3 regions of the Paraburkholderia denitrificans genome follow, and region 1 is predicted to be linked to each of the others. Evidence: predicted binding sites of a transcription regulator. Region 1 holds the regulator's gene; each other region holds the start of a gene.
The links. The regulator HrcA, encoded in region 1, represses chaperone genes, less so after heat shock. The targets are predictions, from matches to a motif close to TTAGCACTCNNNNNNNNNGAGTGCTAA.

Region 1 (7,739 bases):
GCGTTCGCCCTGGAACACCTTGATCGTCACGGCCGACTGGTTGTCGTCCGCCGTCGAATACACCTGCGCGTGCTTCGTCGGGATCGTGGTGTTCTTGTTGATCATCTTCGTCATCACGCCGCCGAGCGTCTCGATGCCGAGCGAGAGCGGCGTAACGTCGAGAAGCAGCACGTCCTTGCGGTCGCCCGAGAGCACCTGGCCCTGGATCGCTGCGCCGACGGCCACGGCTTCGTCCGGGTTCACGTCGCGGCGCGGTTCCTTGCCGAAGAACTCCTTCACGGTTTCCTGGACCTTCGGCATGCGCGTCTGGCCGCCGACGAGAATCACGTCGTCGATGTCGCCGACCTTCACGCCCGCGTCCTTGATCGCCACGCGGCACGGCTCGATGGTGCGCGTGATCAGCTCTTCGACCAGCGCTTCGAGCTTGGCGCGCGTGATCTTGAGGTTCAGGTGCTTCGGACCGGTGGCGTCCGCCGTGATGTACGGCAGATTGATTTCGGTCTGCTGGCCCGACGACAGTTCGATCTTGGCCTTTTCAGCGGCTTCCTTCAGGCGTTGCAGCGCGAGCACGTCCTTCGAGAGGTCGACGCCCTGCTCCTTCTTGAACTCGCCGATGATGTAATCGATGATGCGCTGGTCGAAGTCTTCGCCGCCGAGGAACGTGTCGCCGTTCGTCGAGAGCACTTCGAACTGCATTTCGCCGTCCACGTCCGCGATTTCGATGATCGAGATATCGAACGTGCCGCCGCCGAGGTCGAACACGGCGATCTTGCGGTCGCCCTTTTCGGCCTTGTCCAGACCGAACGCGAGCGCGGCTGCCGTCGGCTCGTTAATGATGCGCTTGACTTCCAGACCGGCGATGCGGCCCGCGTCCTTGGTTGCCTGGCGCTGGCTGTCGTTGAAGTACGCGGGAACCGTGATCACGGCTTCGGTGACCGGCTCGCCGAGATAGTCTTCAGCGGTCTTCTTCATCTTGCGCAGCACTTCAGCCGAAACCTGCGACGGTGCGAGCTTCGAGCCGTGCGCTTCGACCCACGCGTCGCCGTTGTCGTGCTTGACGATCTTGTAGGGCATCAGGCCGATGTCCTTCTGCACTTCCTTTTCTTCGAAGCGGCGACCGATCAGGCGCTTGACCGCGTACAGCGTGTTCCTCGGGTTCGTGACCGACTGGCGCTTGGCCGGCGCGCCGACCAGCACTTCGTTGTCGTCCATGTAGGCGATGATGGACGGCGTCGTGCGGGCGCCTTCCGAGTTCTCGATCACCTTGACCTGATTGCCTTCCATCAGCGCCACGCACGAGTTGGTGGTGCCGAGGTCGATACCGATGATTTTGCCCATGTTTATCTAATCTCCAATGTTTGGTCGCTGTGCGGAGCGCCGCTCGCGCTACGGCTTTCGCCTGCTGCGCCGGCCATCCGCTTCAATCCGGAACTGCTGCCCAAATAAGTGCCACTGCGGCGTTTTCAAGACCCCGGGCGCTATCCGGTCATTAATTTTTTTCAATCGTCCGTGCGGCGGCCATCGCGGCGGGCACGGACGCTTTCATTACACTTACTTCAGCTGCTTACTTCGGCTGTGAAACCGTGACGAGCGCCGGACGCAGCACGCGATCGGCGATCACATAGCCCTTTTGCAGCACGTTGACGACGGTGTTCGCCTCCTGCTCGGACGGCACCATCGAAATCGCCTGATGGCGGTGCGGATCGAACTTCTCGCCAGCCGGATCGATGGCGATGACGCGGCCTTTTTCCAGCGCGCCGGTCAGTTGCTTGAGCGTGAGCTCGACGCCCTCGCGCACCTTCGCCAGGTCGTCCGAGCCGTGAGCGACGGCTGCTTCGAGGCTGTCCACGACCGGCAGCAGGTGCTCGGCGAAGCTCTCGATAGCGAACTTGTGCGCCTTCTGGACGTCTTCCTGCGCACGACGGCGCACGTTTTCGGTTTCCGCCTTCGCACGGACGAACGCATCCTGCAGTTCGGCGACCTTCGCCTGCGCCTGTGCGAGTTCGGCGTCCACGCCGCCCTGCGTCGCCGCGTCTGCAGCAGCCGCCCCGGCGGCTTGCGACGGATCGTCCGCGGGCGTGGGGTTCTGGCTCGTCGGGTTCTCTTGCGTGTTTTCCATGTCGCTGAACGTCGTTGAAATTTAAAAAAGGGAGCAAAGCCTCGGACCACCGGCCCGGCGACTCGCGCCATGTTGCTCCGGCGCGACATCCGCTTTGCGCATCGCAGATGCACATGGATGCCGGATCGCCGATTTCAAGGGCTTCTCGCGGGTTTTTTCCGCCGCCGAAAGGCAACGGAAACCCGCCGTTACAACCATTAACGCAGTGCCGCACGAATGAAATTGAGTGGGCGACAGCACTGACCTAAACTCAGGAACAGGTCCTGCGCAAAGCACGTTTTTGCCGAGCCAGGCACCACACCGAGTTGGCTGCAATCCAGCCGTTTCGCCGTGCAATCTCCCGGGGGAGTACCGTGAAACTGACCTTTGCAACTGCGGTGGTCGCACTGGTACTCATTGCCGGAACCACCACCATCTGCATGTCCGGCGCCGTGACCGACAACACGACGGAATACGGTGCCATTCACGCCACGATGGACGCGTTGTTCAACTCCCACGCCCAAGTTTGTCGATAGTGCGGCGATCGCGCTTCGTCGGTCTGCCGTGCAGCGCCGACGCGGGCTCGCGAAAGAGCCGCCGCCGGTCCTGTTCGGCCGCGCGCCGCGCGCGCCCGGTTTCGGTCTCCGCATAGAGCGTCTGAGCGATGCTCGCCGGGCCGCGCAGATCGCACAGGCCCAGCACCTCAACTTCCCAGACCACGTGCTCGATCTCGATTTCGACGAGGTCGCCCACGCGCACGTCCTTCGACGCCTTCACGACCTCGCCGCCGATCCGCACGCGGCCCTTGCCTAACGCGTCCGACGCGAGCGAGCGCGTCTTGAAGAAACGGGCCGCCCACAGCCACTTGTCGATGCGCAGCCGGGCGGACGGGTCAGTCGAGATCTTGTAGTTCATACGAGGAATCCGCAGCAGACGTTTGCGCGCTCATGCAATAACTCAGGCAACCGCGCCCGCGGGCAAAGCGGTCTGAACCGGCCAGCCCTGGAGGTTCTGCGCAACGATTTCGCCGAGCGCCGCAATCCAGGCTGTTGACGCATTCAGGCACGGAATACGGTGAAACTCCTTGCCGCCGCCGCCGAGGAACTCGTCGCGCACTTCCATGCCGATTTCCTCGATCGTTTCGAGGCAGTCGGCGGTAAAGCCGGGGCAGAAGACGTCCGCGCGGCGCACGCCGCCCTGGCCGAGTTCGCGCAGCGTGGGCGCGGTATAGGGCTGGAGCCACTTCGCACGACCAAAACGCGACTGGAACGTGACGCGGCACTCCACCGGCGTCAGTTCGAGCGCGTGCATGAGCAGCGAGGCGGTTTGCTGGCACTGGTCGTGATACGGGTCGCCAAGGTCGAGCGTGCGGCTCGGCACGCCGTGAAAGCTCAGCACGAGCCGGTCGCCAGCCGCGAAATCGGGCCGGCCATGCGCGTGCCAGTACTGGTGGACCTGGGCGGCGAGCGCCGCGATATAGGCAGGATGGTCGTAATACGCGCGCACCGTGCGGATTTCCGGCTGGTTGCGCATGCGGCGCAGCGCGGCGAACACGGCGTCGAACGCGGTGGCCGTGGTGGACGACGAATACTGCGGATACATGGGTACGAGCAGGATGCGCTCCGCGCCTGCGAGCTTGAGCTGGTTCAGGATCGCGGGGATATCCGGCGCGCCGTAGCGCATCGCGTGATCGACGATCACCGGGTAGTCGTTCGCGTGCAGCAGATGGCGCAAGCCGTCGGTCTGCTTCTGCGTGTGAACGCGCAGCGGCGAGCCCTCGGGCGTCCAGATGGTGGCGTATTTCTTCGCCGACGCACTGCTGCGAAACGGCAGGATCATCGTGCGCAGGATGACCTGCCAGACGGGCGCGGGAATTTCGACCACACGCGGATCGGACAGGAACTGCACCAGGTAGCGGCGCACGGCGCGCGGCGTGGGCGCGTCGGGCGTGCCCAGATTGATGAGCAGCACCGCGACACGATGCGCGAGCGCGGACTGCAGCGGCCGTTCCAGATCGAAACGCATAGGCGATCAGTTGCGCCGCGCGCGAGCGCAGCAACAGTTGCACAAAGCAAACATTATAGCGGCCGGGTCGTGCCCGCCCACCCGCCCACCCGGCCATTCGGCCAATGGCGCGCGGCGCGCGCTTGCCGGATGATGAATACGTGCTCAGTTCTGGCTGAGCGTGAGCGAAAGGAGGCGCGCGGTAATGTCGACAATGGGAATCACGCGGTTATACGCCATGCGCGTCGGGCCGATCACGCCGAGCGTGCCCACGATCTTGCCGTTCACCTCGTACGGCGCGGTGACGACGCTCATTTCCTCGATCGGCACGAGGTTCGACTCGCCGCCAATGAAGATCTGCACGCCCTGCGCGTGGCTCGACACGTCGAGCAGCTGCAGCAGGCTCGTTTTCTGGTCGAACACGTCGAAGAGCTTGCGCAGCCGCGCCATGTCCGAGGACAGGTCGGCCACTTCGAGCAGGTTGCGCTCGCCCGAGATCAGCACGGTCTCGCCGGTGTCGGTGATGTCGGTGCTCGCCGTCACCGCCGCGTGCATGAGCGTGGTCATGTCGCCGCGCAGCGCGTTGATTTCCTCGCGCAGGCGCTGGCGTACTTCGTCGAACGAGAGGCCCGCGAAATGTGCGTTGATGTAATTCGAGGCTTCGATGAGCTCGGACGGCGTGAAGTCGCGCTGCGTCGCCATGATGCGGTTCTGCACGTCGCCTTCGGGCGTCACGATGATGAGCAGGATGCGCTTGTCGGACAGGCGCATGAACTCGACCTGCTTGAATATGTGGCTGCGCCGCGGCGTCAGCACGACGCCCGCAAACTGCGAAAGATTCGAAAGCACGCTCGCGGCGGCGGCCACCACCTTCTGCGGCTCGCCCGGCCGCAGCGTCGTCTTGACCGCGCGGGTGACGGCCTCGTCGTCGGCGGCGTGCTCGACGGTGAGCATCGTGTCCACGAACAAACGGTAGCCGCGCGGCGTGGGCACGCGCCCCGCCGACGTGTGCGGGCTCGACACCAGCCCCAGCTCCTCCAGATCCGACATGACGTTGCGGATCGTCGCCGGGCTCAACTCCAGGCCCGAGTAGCGCGAAAGCGTGCGCGAACCGACCGGCTGGCCTTCGGCGATGTAGCGCTCGATCAGCGTCTTGAGGAGGGTTTGTGCGCGAGGATCTAGCATGACGGAAAATTTTAGCCTAATGGCGCTCCGACGGCGAGTGCGCGCCCGGCGGCGCCCGCCCCGGCATGTCGCCCGCGCGACGTCTGTGCAGCGGCGTGCAGCGCTGTCATCAGGGCGTCACCGATTTCATCGGGAAATCCGCGAGGCGCCGCTGCCTGCAAGCCCCTGGCGCACCCGCCCCGGGGCTGCCACCGGGGCTGCCACCGGGGCTGACACGGGTCCGACACCCGCGCCGCCATGTTCTTTTCGTAACCTGACTATGGTGTAATGCCGCCATGCAGACCCAGAAGATTCACAACCAGTTCAAGACCGTTGCGCTCGTCGGCCGCAGCAACACGCAGGGCATCGGCGAGCCGCTGATCGCGCTCGCACAGACCATCGCGAAGCTTGGATCCGAGGTGGTATTCGAAGCCCAGACGGCCGCCGAGATCGGCGCAAGCGGTTACCCGGCGCTCCAGCCCGCCGAGATCGGCGCGCGCGCGGACGTCGCCGTCGTGCTGGGCGGCGACGGCACGATGCTCGGCATCGGCCGCCAGCTCGCGCCGTTCCACACGCCGCTCATCGGCATCAACCACGGGCGGCTCGGCTTCATCACCGACATTCCGTTCTCGGACATGCAGGAAATCGTGCCGCAGCTGCTCGCCGGTCACTACGAACGCGAGGAGCGCGCGCTGCTGGAGTCGCGTATCACGCGCGACGGCGAACCGATCTACCACGCGCTCGCGTTCAACGACGTCGTCGTGAACCGCAGCGGCTTCTCGGGCATGGCGGAACTGCGCGTCAACGTCGACGGGCGCTTCATGTACAACCAGCGCTCGGACGGCCTGATCGTCGCCACGCCCACGGGCTCGACCGCCTACGCGCTCTCGTCGCAGGGGCCGATCCTGCATCCGACGCTGCGCGGCATCGTGCTCGTGCCGATCGCACCGCACGCGCTCTCGAACCGCCCGATCGTGCTGCCCGACGACTGCAAGGTCAGCATCCAGATCGTCGCGGGCCGCGACGTCAACGTGAATTTCGACATGCAATCGTTCACGGCGCTCGAACTCGGCGACGTGATCGAGGTGCGCCGCTCGCGCCACATCGTGCCGTTCCTGCATCCGGTCGGCTACAGCTATTACGCGACGCTGCGCAAAAAGCTCCACTGGAACGAACATCCGTCACTGCAGGACGACGCCGAAGACTGAGCGCCCGACAATCCGCCCAACCCACTCACACCGCCAGCAGCCGGAATCCAGCGCACCCATGCTCCGCCATCTCTCGATTCGCGACTTCGTGATCGTCGCGGCGCTCGACCTCGAATTCGACAACGGCTTTTCCGTCTTTTCCGGCGAGACCGGCGCGGGCAAATCCATCCTGATCGATGCGCTTGCGCTCACGCTCGGCGAGCGCGCCGACGCGGGCGTCGTGCGCACGGGCGAGACGCGCGCCGACATCACCGCCGAATTCGACGCGCCGCCGCAGGTCGCCGCCTGGCTCGACGAGCACGCGCTCGCGAGCCCCGACGGCGACGACATCGTGATGCTGCGGCGCGTGGTGGACAGCGGCGGACGCTCGCGGGCGTTCATCAACGGCACGCCGGCCACGCTCACGCAGTTGCGTGAAGTGGGCGAGATGCTCGTGGACATCCACGGCCAGCACGCGCACCAGTTGCTGATGCGTCCCGACGCGCAACGCGAACTCTTCGATACGCACGCGGGACTCACCGACCTCGCCGCCGCCGTCATGCGCGCGTGGCGCACCGCGCGCGACGCGCGCCAGGCCGTCGAAACCGCGCAGTCGCGCGACCGCGAACTGCAGCTCGAACGCGAACGGCTCGCCTGGCAGCTCGCGGAACTCGACAAGCTCGCGCCGCAGCCGGGCGAGTGGGAGGAAGTCAACGCCGAGCATCGGCGGCTCTCGCATTCGGCCAATCTGATCGACGGCGTCCAGGGCGCGCTCGGCGCGCTCTCCGAGTCGGACGAGGCGATGATCTCGCACCTGAACTCGGTCGTCTCGAAGCTGCGCGATCTCGCGGAGATCGACCCGGCGCTCGGCGACGCGCTCGCCGCGCTCGAACCGGCGGCGATCCAGTTGCAGGAAGCCGCCTACTCGCTCTCGCACTACGCGCAGCGGCTCGAACTCGACCCGGACCGGCTCGCGCAGGTGGAAAAGCGTCTTGAAGCGCTCCACTCGGCGGCGCGCAAGTTCCGGCTCCAGGCCGAGACGCTGCCCGAGGAACACGCCGCGCGGCGCGCGCAACTCGCGACGCTCGACGCCGCCGCCGACCTCGACGGCCTGCGCGCGGCAGCGGATCGCGCCCACGAGGCGTACCTGATCGAAGCGAAGCAGTTATCGAAGGCGCGCGCGCACGCCGCGCACGCGCTCGGTGCAGCGGTCACGCAAGGCATGCAGGAACTCTCGATGGCGGGCGGCAGTTTCGAAGTCGCGCTCGTGCCAATCACCAATGCGG
Region 2 (7,739 bases), 110 kb from region 1:
TGCCGTTGCCAGCAGCGACTGCCGCGACCACGACGCTGGCTTCTTCGCCGCCGTTCGTGACGATCTGGCGCAGCGGCTCTTCCATTGCGCGCAGGACGATCTTGATACCGGCGTCCTGATCGGCGTTGGCGCCCTTCAGGCCCGAAACTGCCGTGCGAGCGCGGATCAGCGCAACGCCGCCGCCGGGGACGATGCCTTCTTCAACGGCAGCGCGGGTGGCGTGCAGCGCGTCTTCGACGCGTGCCTTCTTTTCCTTCATTTCGACTTCGGTCGCAGCGCCGACCTTGATCACTGCCACGCCGCCAGCCAGCTTCGCCACGCGCTCTTGCAGCTTTTCGCGGTCGTAGTCCGAGGTCGCTTCTTCGATCTGCGTGCGGATCTGCTTCACGCGTGCTTCGATGCTTGCGGCTTCGCCAGCGCCGTCGATGATCGTCGTGTTTTCCTTGCCCACTTCGATGCGCTTGGCTTGACCCAGTTCTTGCAGCGTTGCCTTTTCGAGCGTGAGACCGGTTTCTTCCGCAACGACCTGACCGCCGGTCAGGATCGCGATGTCTTCCAGCATCGCCTTGCGACGGTCGCCGAAGCCCGGAGCCTTGACGGCGACGGTCTTCAGGATGCCGCGGATGTTGTTGACGACGAGCGTTGCGAGCGCTTCGCCTTCGACGTCTTCAGCGATGATCAGCAGCGGACGGCCAGCCTTCGCGACTTGTTCCAGAACCGGCAGGAGATCACGGATGTTCGAGACCTTCTTGTCGTGCAGCAGCACGAACGGGTTTTCCAGAACGGCGACTTGCTTGTCCGGGTTGTTGATGAAGTACGGCGAGAGGTAGCCGCGGTCGAACTGCATGCCTTCGACGACTTCCAGCTCGTCTTGCAGCGACTTGCCGTCTTCGACGGTGATGACGCCTTCCTTGCCGACCTTGTCCATCGCTTCAGCGATGCGGTCGCCGATCGACGAATCGCTGTTCGCCGAGATCGAGCCGACTTGCGCGATTTCCTTGTTGGTCGTGCAGGGCTTGCTGATCTTGCGCAGTTCTTCGATCGCTGCTGCGACGGCCTTGTCGATGCCGCGCTTCAGGTCCATCGGGTTCATGCCCGAGGCGACGTACTTCATGCCTTCGCGGACGATCGACTGGGCCAGCACCGTGGCGGTCGTGGTGCCGTCACCGGCGTTGTCGCTGGTCTTGGAAGCGACTTCCTTGACCATCTGCGCGCCCATGTTCTGGAGCTTGTCCTTCAGCTCGATTTCCTTCGCGACCGAGACACCGTCCTTGGTGACCGTCGGGCCGCCGAACGAGCGCTCGAGCACCACATTGCGGCCCTTCGGACCCAGCGTGACCTTCACTGCGTTGGCGAGAATGTTCACGCCTTCAACCATCTTGGAACGGGCGGAATCGCCGAACACGACGTCTTTAGCTGCCATCTTCTAACTCCTTGAATTCTCGAATAGTGTGCGGTGCAATGAACTTACCGGTTCACCACAGCCATGATGTCTTCTTCGCGCATCACCAGCAGTTCCTGGCCGTCGACCTTGACGGTCTGACCAGCGTACTTGCCGAACAGAACGCGGTCGCCGACCTTCACGTCGAGGGCGATCAGTGCGCCCTTGTCGTCGCGCTTGCCCGGGCCGATGGCCAGGACTTCGCCTTGATCCGGCTTTTCCGCCGCTGCGTCCGGGATCACGATGCCCGAAGCGGTCTTGGTTTCTTGATCCAGGCGCTTGACGATCACGCGATCATGCAAAGGACGAAGGTTCATGGATAGATCCTCTCTCTCTTGATTGGGACTTGAAGACACTCAAGAACACCTGGCGGGCAAGGCCCACCAGAAAATTGTTAGCACTCTCGTGCGACGAGTGCTAATTATATGGACGAGGAATGACAAATTCAAGAACGGGGGCGGGAGTTGCCTTCGGGACGGTTGAGATTCACCCAATCTGGAACTCCATTCACTTAAGTTGGAACTATTCGTCACCTGTAAAAACGGCGCACAACACAATTTTCCCCAACAAAAACAAACATTTGCCAACGCCCCACTTCGCAAACCAACGGCGCTGCCTTATAGGCTGGAAAAGCCTGCGACACAGATTTCAGCGTGCTGCGGCGTCTGTAGCGGTCCTAGGGAAATCCCCGAGCCGAAGAGCGTGACAGCCCTGCCGACCATTCCGTTGGCCTCCAGCGTTGCGCTTGAGGGGACGCGCTCAATCACCAGGAACGCGGCACAGAGAAGATCGTCTCGGCCAAGCGCGCCCGACCTGTCGCAGGCCGGCTCGCTTCAGGATCTAGCACTGCCGACCGCGTCGCGCAGTGGTCGACCATAAAGCGGGCAGTCACCTTTGCGGACAATCAAGAACTCATGGCGGTCCCGCCGGCCCTTCGTCAACCATTGAGGACCGGGAACTGGAAGTCCAGAATTTCCTGGTATCTGCGGTGTTGCACGGGCACTTCTTCATCGAAGGGTTCGCCAAGCGGTTCGACCTCGACTTCCTCCTATGACTACGAAAAAATTATCAGTGGGATGGCCCGCGGGTTGCGCCGACAAACTGCGCCACGGCAGATGCCCATGTGATATCCATTATCGTGAGTCAAATGCTGCACTATGTGCGGAGAGGCTAGCGCGTGTGCTTTACAGGGAACGAGCTATGACAATCGACGACGACGAACGCGAGCGTCGGCAGGAACCTTCGCGGACTATTGGTAGTTGACCCAGCCTTATACAGGCACTGCCTCGGCCAGCACCTGGCCTCTGAACGTCGCGGAAATATCACCCGGCGTCAACAAGTCGACCTGCACCCCCAACAGTTCCTGCAGTTCAAACTGGATACCGCCCAGATCGAACAGTGTCGCGCCCGGTAGTACGTCGACCAAGACGTCCAAGTCACTCCCGTCTTCGTCCTCGCCACGAGCAACCGATCCAAACACGCCCGGATTCGTGGCCTTATTGGCCGCAACGATCCTGCGGATATCAGCTCGATGCGCGTTCAGCGCGACAGATGGTTTCACGGGTATAGATCGCTGGTTGCTTTGTACCAATAGCGCAGAGTATATGGCTGATCATAGTCAGCCATCCGGCGAACCGACCGTTGCGGCCAGCAGCCTCCCCCTCAAGCCACATGTATGCGACTGGCTCGAATAGCCGATGCTCGACGCCCACGGCCGGCACATCGCGACCCGGCCTGAGCCGTTCGTCACGAGCGGCCGTCAATGGCAGCTTCCAGGGCACAACGGTCATCGAAGTCACTACAGAAAACGCTGGCAAACCGGCTGAACCGGTCTTCCACGCCATCTGGCGCCGGGCTTGCAGATTTGCGCGTTTTCAATTGCTCGACAACATTTGACCCCGCCCCCGGCCCGGCAGGATCACGCCCCGGCTGAAAAGGACGAAGCTCGAATCCCCGATGAAGCGCCATTGGCCGCATGAATGGATGCAATCTCCGCCCCGCCGTTGCCGTCGGAGCAGGCCGCGTTTCTGGTCCTGGACGAGCGTACCAAGGGGCTCGTCGCGATGCCGCGGGCTACACGCTTGGGGACATCTGGCCAAAACAGCAGGAACGGCAAACATGCAGATCATCTCCGCGCAGCAGATCCAGTCGGCGCTCGACTGGCCCGGCGTTCTCGACGCGTTGTCATCGCGCCCGGATGCGTGGCGGCGGTGGCTGTCCACAGCGGACTTTCACGATGTCAAAGCATGAAGGGACAATGCTAAAAAGATGTTCCTGGTGCTCGTAATTGACGCGGAGGCCGGACTTGGCGTAGTCCTCGTGCAAGGGTTTCTTTTTTTTTGGAGCTACAGGCCAGTGAACTCGTTAGGCAGTTCGATCTTATCGTGCCGATGGCCGACGACTATTCTCTCGTTCATTCCTCGCGAAACCAGAACTCGCCGTAAGACTAGTTGATGAATAAGGCCAGCGTCAGTCACGTCGAAGTTTACTTTGCCGCACGTGAGCGCGGCGCGCCGGAACATCCACCGAACATGCAGACAAAGGAGCAAGCTCGTGCCGAATCGTGAGCGCAGCGGAGCGACCATCGTCATTGACGCCGTCTGGCGCGCGGTGCTTCGCCTGGGCTTTCCGCTCGCGCGCGCGTGGCGGAGCCTTCGGCGGCCGCATCACGAAGGCGCGCTCGTCGCGATTTATGTAGCGCGCGCTGTTGCTGGTGAAGTCGTCGTACCGGTCGGAATGGAGCTTTCCCTGCGGCAGCCTCAACGCCAGCGAATCGCCAGACGCGGCGGCGCAGCGGGAATTGGACAAGGGGATCGGTCTGGCGTCGTATCCGTTGCGCGCGGTCGGCAGCGTGCGCGGCGACTGGGACGGGCGCCAGGATCAGGTGCATTTCTTCGATCTTCATCTCGACGCCATTCCGGAATTGCGCATCGATCATCGCGAGATCGTCGCCGCGCAGCTCGCATCGCCGGAAGAATTGCGCGGCATCGCGCTGACCAGACCGGTCGCGGCGTATCTGAACGGACGGCTCGGCGCGTAGAGCGTCGATGCGCTGGCCGCATCGCAGAGGCCCGACACCCATCGGGTATAATTTCTTTTTGCATGAAAATCGACACGGACGCGGCATTGTTCCTGGCTAAATGAGCGGGTCTGCCGGCCGCCGCCATCCGATCCGCCGATAGTTCCAAACCGGACGTCACGTCTTTCACGCATCGTAAGACTCGGACGATGCCGGGTGCGTAGTCGCACTTCCATTACAAAGGCAGTCCACTGCCGTTGCCAGACGATGACAGCGAAGATTCCCGACAACATAGCACCTTCCGGCAAGGATGCGACGCGAACCGCGACGCACGAGCGCCGCAGCACCAATCGGCTTCGTTCTTTCGCGACGTCCCGCAACGTGAGTCAGCACGCCGTGTTCTGCGCAGGCATCGCGATATTCACGCTTGTTTTGCTGCATCTGGCGGGCGGCTCCGTGGGCGTTGCTGCGGCGCTTGCTTCGTTCGTCGGCGCGATCGTGATCGTGCAGGCCGGCGAACTCGTGCTGAAAGCCGCGAACGCCGATTCGCTGGGCGCGCGATTGCCCGCCGCGTTTTGCATCGGCGTGACGGTGGTCAGTCTCGCCATGCTGCCGATCGTCTGGTTCGCGAATATCGCGGCGGCGACGGCCTTCGTCGTGGTCGGCGCCGCGGTCGCGGCATGCGTGTTCTTCAAACGCGGACGAACGCGGACCGCTGTATCCGCTACATCCGCTGCATCCGAAACCGCCTGGACCGATGTCATCGTCACGCTCACGCTCGCGGCGCTGGTGTGCTGGTTTTGTCGCGACGCGGCGGGCGCACTTCCTCATCTGATCGAAACCGGTACGTTTCCCGCCTCGAGCGATTACTTCATCCACGCGGGCGAGGTCGCGAAGTTCGGCGATCCGCTCGCCATCGGTCCGAGCGATATCGGGATGTTCGGTTCGCCGCGCGCGTTCTATCACTACGGCTTCTTCATGCTGGCGGCGGCGCTTTTACCGCTTGCCGGCACACCCGCGCTCGGACTCGCGACCGCCGCGCTGCTGCCCATCGGATTACTCGTCGGTGTACTGGGCATCTACGTGTTCGCGGTGGAACTCGGCGGCCAGCGCATCGGCATGTTCGCGGCTTTGCTTGTGATGTGCCTGCCCGATGCATCGCATTACTGGGTAAAGAACTGGTTCTACGGATTTCACTGGCTGCTATTCGCCGCGCCGGGATCGGGCTATGCGACGGGCATCGGGCTCGTTGCGCTGGCGCTCGCCGTGCGATGGACGAGCGGGCGACCGCGCGATGCGTCTTGGCGATGGCCGTTGTTGGCGACGTGCCTGACCTTCGGTCTCGTCATGTTCCGCGCGCATATGTTTCTGCTGCAAGCGCCCGCGCTCATCGCGATGATCGCGCTCACCGCATGGCCGAAGCTGCGCGCGCGCCTCATCGCGATCGTGGTTCTGGCGCTCGCCGCGCTCGCCGCCTTGCTCGCGCTCGATACGCACGTGCGCGATATCTGGCTCACCTATTCGCAAACGCCGCAGTTCCTCGATTTCATGCTGACGCAGTTCAGCACGCCGACACTCGCCGCGACTTACGCGAATCTGCTGAGCCAGTACGGCCGCGTGGCGGCCTCGATAATTGGACTCGCGATGCTGGCCGTGGCACCGCTCGGCGTCTTCCTGGCCGTTTATGCAGTCGCCGGCGCACTGCTCGCGCGACGCCACGCGTTCCACATGCGCGACGCCTTGCCCTTGCTGATGCTCGCGTGCTACCTGCTGCTGATCGTGTTCGCGCCCGTCGCGTACAACGGCGATTTGTCGGAGTACAAGCAGCGGCATTTCGTGCTGCTGTACGCGGTTTTCGGCGTCTATGCTGTGTGCCTGCTCGCGCGGCTATTCGACAGCGAAACGCGCCGCCGTTTCACGCTGCCACTGCGCGCGACATCGATTGCGTTCGTGCTGATCGCGCTGGGATGCGCCGTGAGCGCGCGCGGCTTCAATCCGGCGAAACCATCGCCGGGCGGCGGAGAAATCTTCTACGAAGTGCCGGTGGATCGTGAGTTGATCGACGCCGCGCAGCACATCCGGCAACACAGCGCCGTCGGCGACACCTTCGCGATCGGCGGCCCGGACGCGAACCAGCGCATTCTCGATTCCGCCACCGTGCTGACGAGCCTCACCGATCTTCCCGCGTATCTGTCGCGCACCGCTTTTCAGCTGACGCTCGGCGGCATCAAGACGCGCTTGGCGAAGGAGCGCATCGCCATGATTCAGTCGATCGATCGCGCCGATACCGTCGATCAGGCGCAGCGCCTGCTGCGCGATGCGCACGTAACGTGGTATGTCGTGCCGCGCGAGCATCCGGTGAAATCGGACCCACAGGGCGAACATGCGTCGTACAAAAACGCGGGACTGTTCGTCTACCATGTGCTACCCGGCACGCGCTGAGCGCGACGCGCCGTTCAATCACCGACATGAAGAAAGTCGCCATACTGCAATCCAACTACATCCCGTGGAAGGGCTATTTCGATCTGATCGCCGCCGTCGACGAATTCGTGATTTACGACGAAGTGCAGTTCACGAAGAACGACTGGCGCAACCGTAACCGCATCAAGACGCGCAACGGCAGCGAGTGGATCACGATTCCCGTTCAGCAGGAAAGGCTCGATCAGAAGATCAGCGAAACGCGCGTGCTCAACGAGCGATGGGCGGTCAAGCACTGGAAGGCCATCGCGAACAACTATGCGCGCGCGCCATATTTCGCGCATTACGCGGGCGCCGTCGAAGCGCTTTATCGGCAGGCGGGACAGCTCGAATGGCTGAGCGAGATCAATCTGCTGTTCATCCGCAAGCTCTGCGACTTGCTCGGCGTCACGACGAACATCACCTCGTCGCGCGACTACGATCTCAGCGGCGACCGCGTCGCGCGTCTTGTCAGCGTGTGCTGTCAGGCGGGCGCAAACATCTATCTTTCAGGGCCCGCTGCGAAAAGTTATCTCGACGAGCGCCTGTTCGCAGCAGCGGGCGTCGGCGTGGAATGGATGAGTTATGACGGCTATCCCGAGTACGAGCAATTGCACGCGCCTTTCGAGCACGGCGTGACGGTTCTCGACCTGCTCTTCAATGCCGGTCCGCAATGTAAAACCTATATGAAGCAAGCCTGATCATGGATATCTCGATCGTCACCACGTTGTACAGGTCGTCGCGATACATCGAAGAGTTTCACCGTCGCATCGCGGCGGACGCGGAGAAGCTCACGCAGACCTTCGAGATCATTTTCGTGAA
Region 3 (7,739 bases), on a different contig from region 1:
AGCAGCGTGAATCGCGCGTCGTGGCCGCAGATCGACCGTCGCGCCGCGGCTTGAGGTAACGGTGCAACTGCCGAGAAAACCTCGAAGGCAACCGCGCCGCACGGCACGGTCCAGCGGCGCGGATCGGGTGAAGGCGTTCAGCGGAAGACATTCAGCCGCTGGGATTGAGCGGCAGGAATTCGGCAACGGAAATTCTGAAAGACGAGAAGCAGCAGGCAGCGCCGTTGGGCGCCGGCGGTCAGACAGGCTGCTGGCGCGAGCCCGGAGCGTTCAGAAGACGCCCCGGAAGAAGAGATCCACCGATCTCATTCGAGCGCGCAACGCGTTGCCTGCCAGGCGAGCAGACGCCAGCGGCCGTCTTCCTGGGTCTGGATGGCCGTATAGGCAATCGGAAACAGCAGCGCGCCGTTGTTGGCCTCCATTTCGACCAGCGCGCGGCCCGAGACGACGCAGGTTTCGCGCCCCACGGGCAGCACGTCCTGCGACTGGATCTCGATTTGCCGGTAGCGGCGGCGGCCTGCCGTGATGGCATCAATGAACTGCTGCTTGGTTTCGCGTTTGCCGTTCGTGTGCACGTAGATCACGTTGTCCGATAGCAGTTCGGCGAGCGACGTGCCGTCGCCGTCCACCATCGCACGAAACCGCTCGCGCTCCAGCCCGCGAATCGCATCGATTACTTTTGCAGCCATTGCTCAAGCCCCTTGCGCACGAGTCCGGGCCAATGCCACGAACCTGCGCCGAAGATGTACCGCACGCGCCTGGCTGAAATTTATACCAGGATTTGACGCGTGGATATGTGCAATCGAATTACCGCGTGATTCAGCGCGCATAGCACTCACGCGACGAATCTGGCCCTCTGAACGACACCCGAAACGGCCGGTCGGCCGACGCGCCTGATCGTCGCAGCGCAGCACTTCCCGGCCGGTGCGATGTCTATGCCTGGTATATCGACGTTCGGCACTTCGCCCGCGCTTCACCCGGCTTGGCCGCAGCCCCGGTGGCGGGGCATCTGCAAGCCAACCCTGCTTCAGTTCCATTCTGTGGGCCTTCGTGCTCACGACTAGAGGGTTTACTCGACGCGATCCTGCACGAGCGACCCACGCGGGCTGTCAGCCCCGCCCGGCGTGGCTCAAGCAGAAATCTATCGAAATATAATCTCGATAGTTATTACAGAACATTCAATCCACTACAGACTCCAAGGGTTAGCACTCGGTGGATCAGAGTGCTAACATCCACCGTGGAGTCGCAGTCCGACTTTTGCAGATATAGAGGAGTTCACTACGTGAGCAACGCACTGACAATGACCCTTCCTGGTACGCTGAGCCCGACGCCGGCCAAGGCGGCGCGGTCAGGCGCGCTGGCGCTCGCGAATCAATCGATGCTGCCCGGCCAGCTGGGCAACATCGACGCGTACATCCAGGCCGTCAACCGGATCCCGATGTTGACGCCGCAAGAGGAGCGCCAGTTCGCGACCGAATATCGCGAGCAGAACAGTCTCGAAGGCGCACGGCGCCTCGTGCTGTCGCACCTGCGCCTCGTCGTGTCGATTGCGCGCAATTATCTCGGCTACGGCCTGCCGCACGCCGACCTGATCCAGGAAGGCAACATCGGCCTGATGAAGGCGGTGAAGCGCTTTGACCCGGAGCAGAACGTCCGCCTCGTGTCGTACGCCATGCACTGGATCAAGGCCGAGATCCACGAATACATCCTGCGTAACTGGCGCATGGTGAAGGTCGCCACAACCAAGGCGCAGCGCAAGCTGTTCTTCAACTTGCGCAGCCACAAGCAGGGCCTGCAGTCGTTCACGCCGGAGGAAATCGATGGCCTGGCGCAGGAACTGAACGTGAAGCGCGAGGAAGTCGTCGAGATGGAAACGCGGCTGTCGGGTGCCGACATTGCGCTCGAAGGCCAGTCCGACGACGGCGAGGAATCCTTCGCCCCCATCGCCTGGCTCGCGGACTCGCACAGCGAGCCGACCGCCGTGCTGGCCGCGCGTCAGCGCGACCGCCTGCAGTCGGATGGCATCACGAGCGCGCTGGAAGCGCTCGATGCACGCAGCCGCCGCATCATCGAGGCGCGCTGGCTCAACGTCTCCGACGACGGCTCCGGCGGCTCGACGCTGCACGAACTGGCCGACGAGTTCGGCGTCTCGGCGGAGCGAATCCGCCAGATTGAAGCAAGCGCGATGAAGAAGATGCGCACGACGCTCGCCGAGTACAACTGATCCGCTTGCCCGCTGCGTTTGCCCGCTTACGCGGGCCGCGAGGCGCAGTAAAAAGCCCCGTCCTCTCAGGAGGCGGGGCTTTTTAGTTGTTTCCGTCGATCAAGCCGGTTGCGGCGCGAGCATTTGCGCGTAGCGCGATGCAGCACGGCCAACGACAATGTGCAGCGTGTTGTCCGAAACCCACACGACATCGAGCGCATCGAGCTGCTGGCGATCGACCGCCGAGGCATCGTGCACCGTCACGCGCAGACGCGTCACTGCCACAGCGTCGATCGACGTGATGTTCACCGCACCGCCCAGCGCGTCAAGCAACCCGGCCGGATCCGGATCGAGCGGCCCCTGTCCTGCGCCTTCCGCGGCATCGGCCTGAACCGGCTCAGCATCGTGCGTCTGCGACACGATCTGCGTCTGCGACACGATCTGCGCCTGCGGCACCACCTGCGCCTGCGGCACCACCTTATGGCCGCCGCGCCCGATTTCGTTGCGGATTTCGTCGGCGATCATGTCCGCTTCCGGTCCGATGATGACTTGCACGCTGCCGCCGCCACGCTTGAGCACGCCGCGCGCGCCGATCCCCTTCAGCGCGGGCTCTGAAACCTTCGCAGCATCCGCCACCGAAAGACGCAGACGCGTCGTGCAGGCATCGACGACCTTGAGGTTGTCCGCACCGCCGAGCGCGTCGATATAGCGCCCGGCACGCGTCGCACCTGCGGCGCTCACGCTTGCCGCAGCCCCCGGCACCGACGTTGCAACCGCCACAACCGCCGCATCGCCGCTCACGGGTTCGCGGCCCGGCGTCGGCAGGTTGAAGCGCCGGATGAAGAAGCGAAACAGCCCGTAATACACGACCGCGTAGACGATGCCGAGCGGAATCGCTTGCCAGCCGTGCGTGGACAAGCCGTAATTCAGCGCGTAATCGATCGCGCCTGCCGAGAACGTGAACCCGAGCTTGATGCCCAGCAGCGAGCAGATCGCGAGCGACAGGCCCGTCAGCACCGCGTGGATCGCGTAGAGCACGGGCGCGAGGAACATGAACGTGAACTCGATCGGCTCGGTCACGCCCGTGAGGAACGACGTGAGCGCCATCGAGAGCAGCAGGCCCGCGACCATCGAGCGGCGCTCCTTCGGCACCTCGTGCAGCATCGCGAGACACGCGGCCGGCAGGCCGAACATCATCACCGGGAAGAAACCGGCCATGAAGCTGCCCGCCGTCGGGTCTTGCGCGAAGAAGCGATGCAGGTCGCCGGTCACCGGCGCGCCGCCGCCCGCGGGCGTGAAGGTCCCGAACACGAACCAGACGAGCGAATTCAGGATGTGGTGCAGGCCCGTGACGAGCAGCAGCCGGTTCAGCAGGCCATAGACGAACGTGCCGATGGCGCCTGCGGTAGTCAGCCAGTGGCCCGCGGAATCGATAGCGCCCTGCACCCGCCCCCACGTGTAGCCAAAGACGACCCCGAGCACCAGGCACACGAGCCCCGTGATAATCGGCACGAACCGCTTGCCGCCGAAGAACGCGAGGAACTCCGGCAGCTTGATGTCCTTGAACCGGTTGTACAACATGCCCGCGACAATACCTGCAACGACGCCCGAGAGGACGCCCATGTTGAGCTTGTCGTCGATGTCCTTCATCACGGCTGTCTGGACCAGATAGCCGAGCGCGCCAGCGAGCGCCGCAACACCGTTGTTGTCCTTCGCGAAGCCCACCGCGATGCCGATCGCGAACAGCAGCGGCAGGTTGTCGAAGATCGCGCCGCCCGCGTCGGCGATGATCTTGATGTTCAGCATGTCGGCCTGCCCGAAGCGCAGCAGGATGCCGGCTACCGGCAACACTGCGATCGGCAGCATCAGCGCGCGGCCCAGGCTCTGAATTTTAAGAAACGGATTGCCATCCATCGAACTGCCTCCAGTCCCGGTTTATTTGGTGACGTTGGTGACGTCGGTTGGGTGTTGCGAAGCGTCAGCGCGTACGGCACACCGTGCGCGCTGACGGGTTGGTGGTAATGGTGGGATTGCCGGTCAGTCGAGCGGCCAGACGGCGGTGCTCAACGCGCGCACGGCCTGCGCCGATTCGAGCGCGAGCGCATCCTGCGCACGCTGTCGGCACTGCTGCCAGTCGAGGTTGCGCACGCGCGCCTTGATCGTGGGCACGGACACCGGATCGACGGACAGCTCCGTCACGCCGAGCCCGACGAGCAGCGGCACCGCAAGCGGATCGCCCGCCAGCGCACCGCAGACGCCGACCCACTTGCCGTGCTTTTCTGCGCCCTGCACCGCCGCCGCGACGAGTCGCAGCACAGCCGGGTGCAGGCCGTCCGCCTGGGCCGCGAGATCGGGCTGGCAGCGGTCCATCGCGAGCGTGTACTGCGTGAGGTCATTCGTGCCGATCGAGAAGAAATCCGCGTGCTGCGCAAGCTGATCGGCCAGCAACGCCGCCGACGGCACCTCGATCATCACGCCCACCTCGATCGGCTCGGTGCGGCCCAGCTCGCACGCGAAGTTGTCGATACGCGCGCGCAGGCGCACGAGTTCGCCGACATCGGTAACCATCGGCAACAGGATGCGCACCGCGCCCGCCGGACGTACGGCAACGAGGCCGCGCAACTGGTCGTCGAGCAGATCGGGGCGCACCTGCGCGAGACGGACGCCGCGCAGGCCCAGCGCGGGATTCTGCTCGGGCGGCAGCGTCAGGTAATCGACCTCTTTGTCGGCGCCCACGTCGAGCGTGCGGATGATCGCCGTGCGCCCCGCGAGCGCATCGACAATCGCCTGATAGCTCTGGCGATGCTCTTCGACGCTCGGCGCCGCCTGGCGATGGATGAACATCAGTTCGGTGCGCAACAGGCCCACGCCGTCCGCGCCGTTGTCGACGGCTGCGTTGGCGTCGTCGAGCGTCGCGATATTCGCTGCGACTTCGATTGCCCGGGCGTCGCGCGTCGTCGCCGCCTCCTGCGACGTGCGCCGGTTGGCTTCGCGCACGCCTTCGAGGCGCTGGCGCTCGCTGCGCGCATGTTCGATGTCAAGTGCGCTCGGCGCGTAGGCAAGCTGGCCCTCACCCGCGTTCACGACGACCTGCGTGCCGTCCGGAATCGTGCGCAGCGCATCGCCCACCGCGACGAGCGCCGCAATGCCCGCCTGGCGCGCGATGATCGCCGCATGCGAAGTCGCGCCGCCGCGCGCCATGACCAGCGCCGTGACGCGCTTACGGTCGAGCGTCGCGAGGTCGGACGGCGTGAATTCGTCGGCGGCAAGCACGGCTTCGTCAGGCAGCGTCCGAACGGCTGTGTTCGCGTAACCGAGCAAGCGCAGCACGCGCTTTTCGAGGTCGCGCAGATCGGCGGCACGCTCGGCGAGCAGTGGATCTTCGACCTTGCCGAGCACCGCGATCTGCGCGCGAATTGCTTCGCGCCACGCGAAGCCCGCGCTCTTGCCGAGGCTGATCAGGTCGCGTGCGGCGTCGACAAGCGTCGGATCTTCGAGCAGCACACGATGCATCGTGAAAATGCCCGCTTCGCCGATGGCGCCGCGCTGCGAGGCGGCGCGCACAGCGCTGTTCAGTTCCGCGTCGACGGCCGCGATGGCCTTGTCGAGCGCGCGGCTCTCAGCCGAGAGGCTGCCGCTCGCGAGTTCGGGCGGCACGATTTCCGCGTCGCCCCAGTGCACCAGCGTACCCACCGCCACGCCCGGCGCCGCGCACACGCCGACGAGCGTGCGCGCACCGGCGCTCGCGGCCGTCGCGGGCGATGCGCTTGCGGCCGCGCGCGGCGCAGGCGAGAGTTGCCGCGCGGGCGCCTCACCGGTCTCGCCCGGCGCTTCGCGCATGAGTTCGTTGACGACCGCGTCGACGGCCTGCTGCGCGTCGTGGCCCATGCCGACCACTTCGATAGTCGCGCCTTCGCCTGCGCCGAGCGCGAGGAGGCCAACCACGCTCTCGATGGCAGCCTTGTGCTCGCCAAAGCGCACTTCCACGCGTGCGTCGAACGCTCGCACAGCCTGGCGCGCCCGCGCGGCAGGCCGTGCGTGCAGGCCCCCTGCATGGGCGAGCGTCACGCTCTTGCGCGCTTCCGTGACGACAGGCCACGCACCGTCCGCCGCCGGTTCGGCGCTGGCGCGCGGGCGCAGCACGAGCAGCGGCGTCACGCCCGCCTCCACGTTGCCCGCTGGCGCACGCGAAATCACGTCGAACGCTTCGGAGTTCGCAATCGCCACGACCGAAATGAGGCTCCGCGCCTCGCACGCAACGACATCGAGATCGAATTCGATCAGCAGATCGCCGCGATGCACGTGCGCGCCCTGCGCGACCTTCGGCTTGAAGCCGTTGCCGTGCAGTTCGACCGTGTCGATGCCGATGTGCACGAGCACCTGCGCGCCCTCGGCCGTTTGCAGCGTGACGGCGTGACCGGTGCGTGCGAGGTGCATGACGATGCCGTCGCACGGTGCGACGAGCCGCCCGACGAGCGGATCGATGCCGATCCCATCGCCGAACATACCTTCCGAAAACACCGGATCGGGCACGTCGGCAAGCGGCACGACCGGCCCGGTGAGAGGCGAGACAAGCACAACGTCGCCCGCGGCGGGTTCAACGGGATTCATCAGACGGGACTCCAGGATGCGCTCCATCAGTTTTCCAATCTAGTGTGTTTCGGTGACTTTGTTCAGGTAACGCGGCTCGTCGGGGTTGCGGCCGCGCGCGGCGGCAAGGCCAGCCGCCATCACGTAGAACGAAAGAATCGCGGCGACCGGATCGAGTGCCGGATCGGCGGTGGTCGCGAGCGGCAGCGTCGCATCGGGCACGTCGGCGGGCGCGGCCAGCAGCACGCGTGCGCCGCGCTTTGTCATGTCGCGCGCGAGACCGATCAGGCCCGCCTGCTCCGGTCCGCGCGGTGCGAACACGAGCAGCGGATAGTCGCGGTCGATCAGCTCCATCGGGCCGTGACGCACCTCCGCGCTCGAAAACGCCTCGGCCTGGATGCCCGAGGTCTCCTTGAGCTTGAGCGCCGCTTCCTGGGCGATGGCGAGGCCCGCCCCACGGCCGATCACGATCATCTGCGACACGTCGCGCAGTTCGTCCACGGCCTTCGACCAGTCGAGGTTGCCCGCGCGTTCGAGCGCATCGGGCAGTGCGCGCAGCGCGTCGACGAATGCCGCATCGCGCTGCCAGAACGCCACGAGTTGCGCCGCAAGCGACAGCATCGCGATATAGCTCTTCGTGGCCGCGACGCTCAGCTCCGCACCGGCCTGGAGCGGCAGCTCGATGCCGGCGGCTTCGGCAAGCGGCGAACCCGGCACGTTGACCACAGCCGCCGTCAGCGCGCCCGCCTCATGCAGCACGCGCATCGTCTCGACAAGATCAGGACTCCTGCCTGATTGGGAAAAAGCAAGAGCGAACTGGCCGCGTACGCGTAGCGGCGCCTGCTGAAGCGTGGCAATCGACATCGGAATCGAGGCGACCGGCACGCCGATGCGGCTCATCGTGAGCGCGGCGAAATAGCTTGCCGCGTGATCCGAGCTGCCGCGC

Region 2: groES (co-chaperone GroES) is a predicted target of HrcA. The motif match lies at 1,836-1,862, and genes of this name have one in related genera.
Region 3: rpoH (RNA polymerase sigma factor RpoH) is a predicted target of HrcA. The motif match lies at 1,203-1,229, and genes of this name have one in related genera.

What each region holds. Positions count from the first base shown of each region.
Region 1 covers NZ_JBHSMP010000017.1:50,604-58,342, reverse strand. The annotation lists gene dnaK (molecular chaperone DnaK) at 1-1,338, opposite strand, end outside; gene grpE (nucleotide exchange factor GrpE) at 1,565-2,119, opposite strand; gene ACFPTO_RS14800 (hypothetical protein) at 2,473-2,634, shown strand; gene ACFPTO_RS14795 (RNA-binding S4 domain-containing protein) at 2,606-3,013, opposite strand; gene hemH (ferrochelatase) at 3,056-4,123, opposite strand; gene hrcA (heat-inducible transcriptional repressor HrcA) at 4,268-5,287, opposite strand; gene ACFPTO_RS14780 (NAD kinase) at 5,563-6,474, shown strand; gene recN (DNA repair protein RecN) at 6,533-7,739, shown strand, end outside.
Region 2 covers NZ_JBHSMP010000017.1:156,558-164,296, reverse strand. The annotation lists gene groL (chaperonin GroEL) at 1-1,423, opposite strand, end outside; gene groES (co-chaperone GroES) at 1,468-1,758, opposite strand; gene ACFPTO_RS15315 (nucleotidyltransferase family protein) at 2,712-3,002, opposite strand; gene ACFPTO_RS15310 (hypothetical protein) at 3,560-3,691, shown strand; partial or broken gene ACFPTO_RS15305 (NUDIX domain-containing protein) at 3,995-4,481, shown strand; gene ACFPTO_RS15300 (hypothetical protein) at 4,842-6,902, shown strand; gene ACFPTO_RS15295 (WbqC family protein) at 6,929-7,618, shown strand; gene ACFPTO_RS15290 (glycosyltransferase family 2 protein) at 7,621-7,739, shown strand, end outside.
Region 3 covers NZ_JBHSMP010000013.1:554,617-562,355, reverse strand. The annotation lists gene leuA (2-isopropylmalate synthase) at 1-54, shown strand, start outside; gene ACFPTO_RS12050 (nuclear transport factor 2 family protein) at 306-689, opposite strand; gene rpoH (RNA polymerase sigma factor RpoH) at 1,283-2,224, shown strand; gene nagE (N-acetylglucosamine-specific PTS transporter subunit IIBC) at 2,324-4,117, opposite strand; gene ptsP (phosphoenolpyruvate--protein phosphotransferase) at 4,241-6,841, opposite strand; gene ACFPTO_RS12030 (SIS domain-containing protein) at 6,854-7,739, opposite strand, start outside.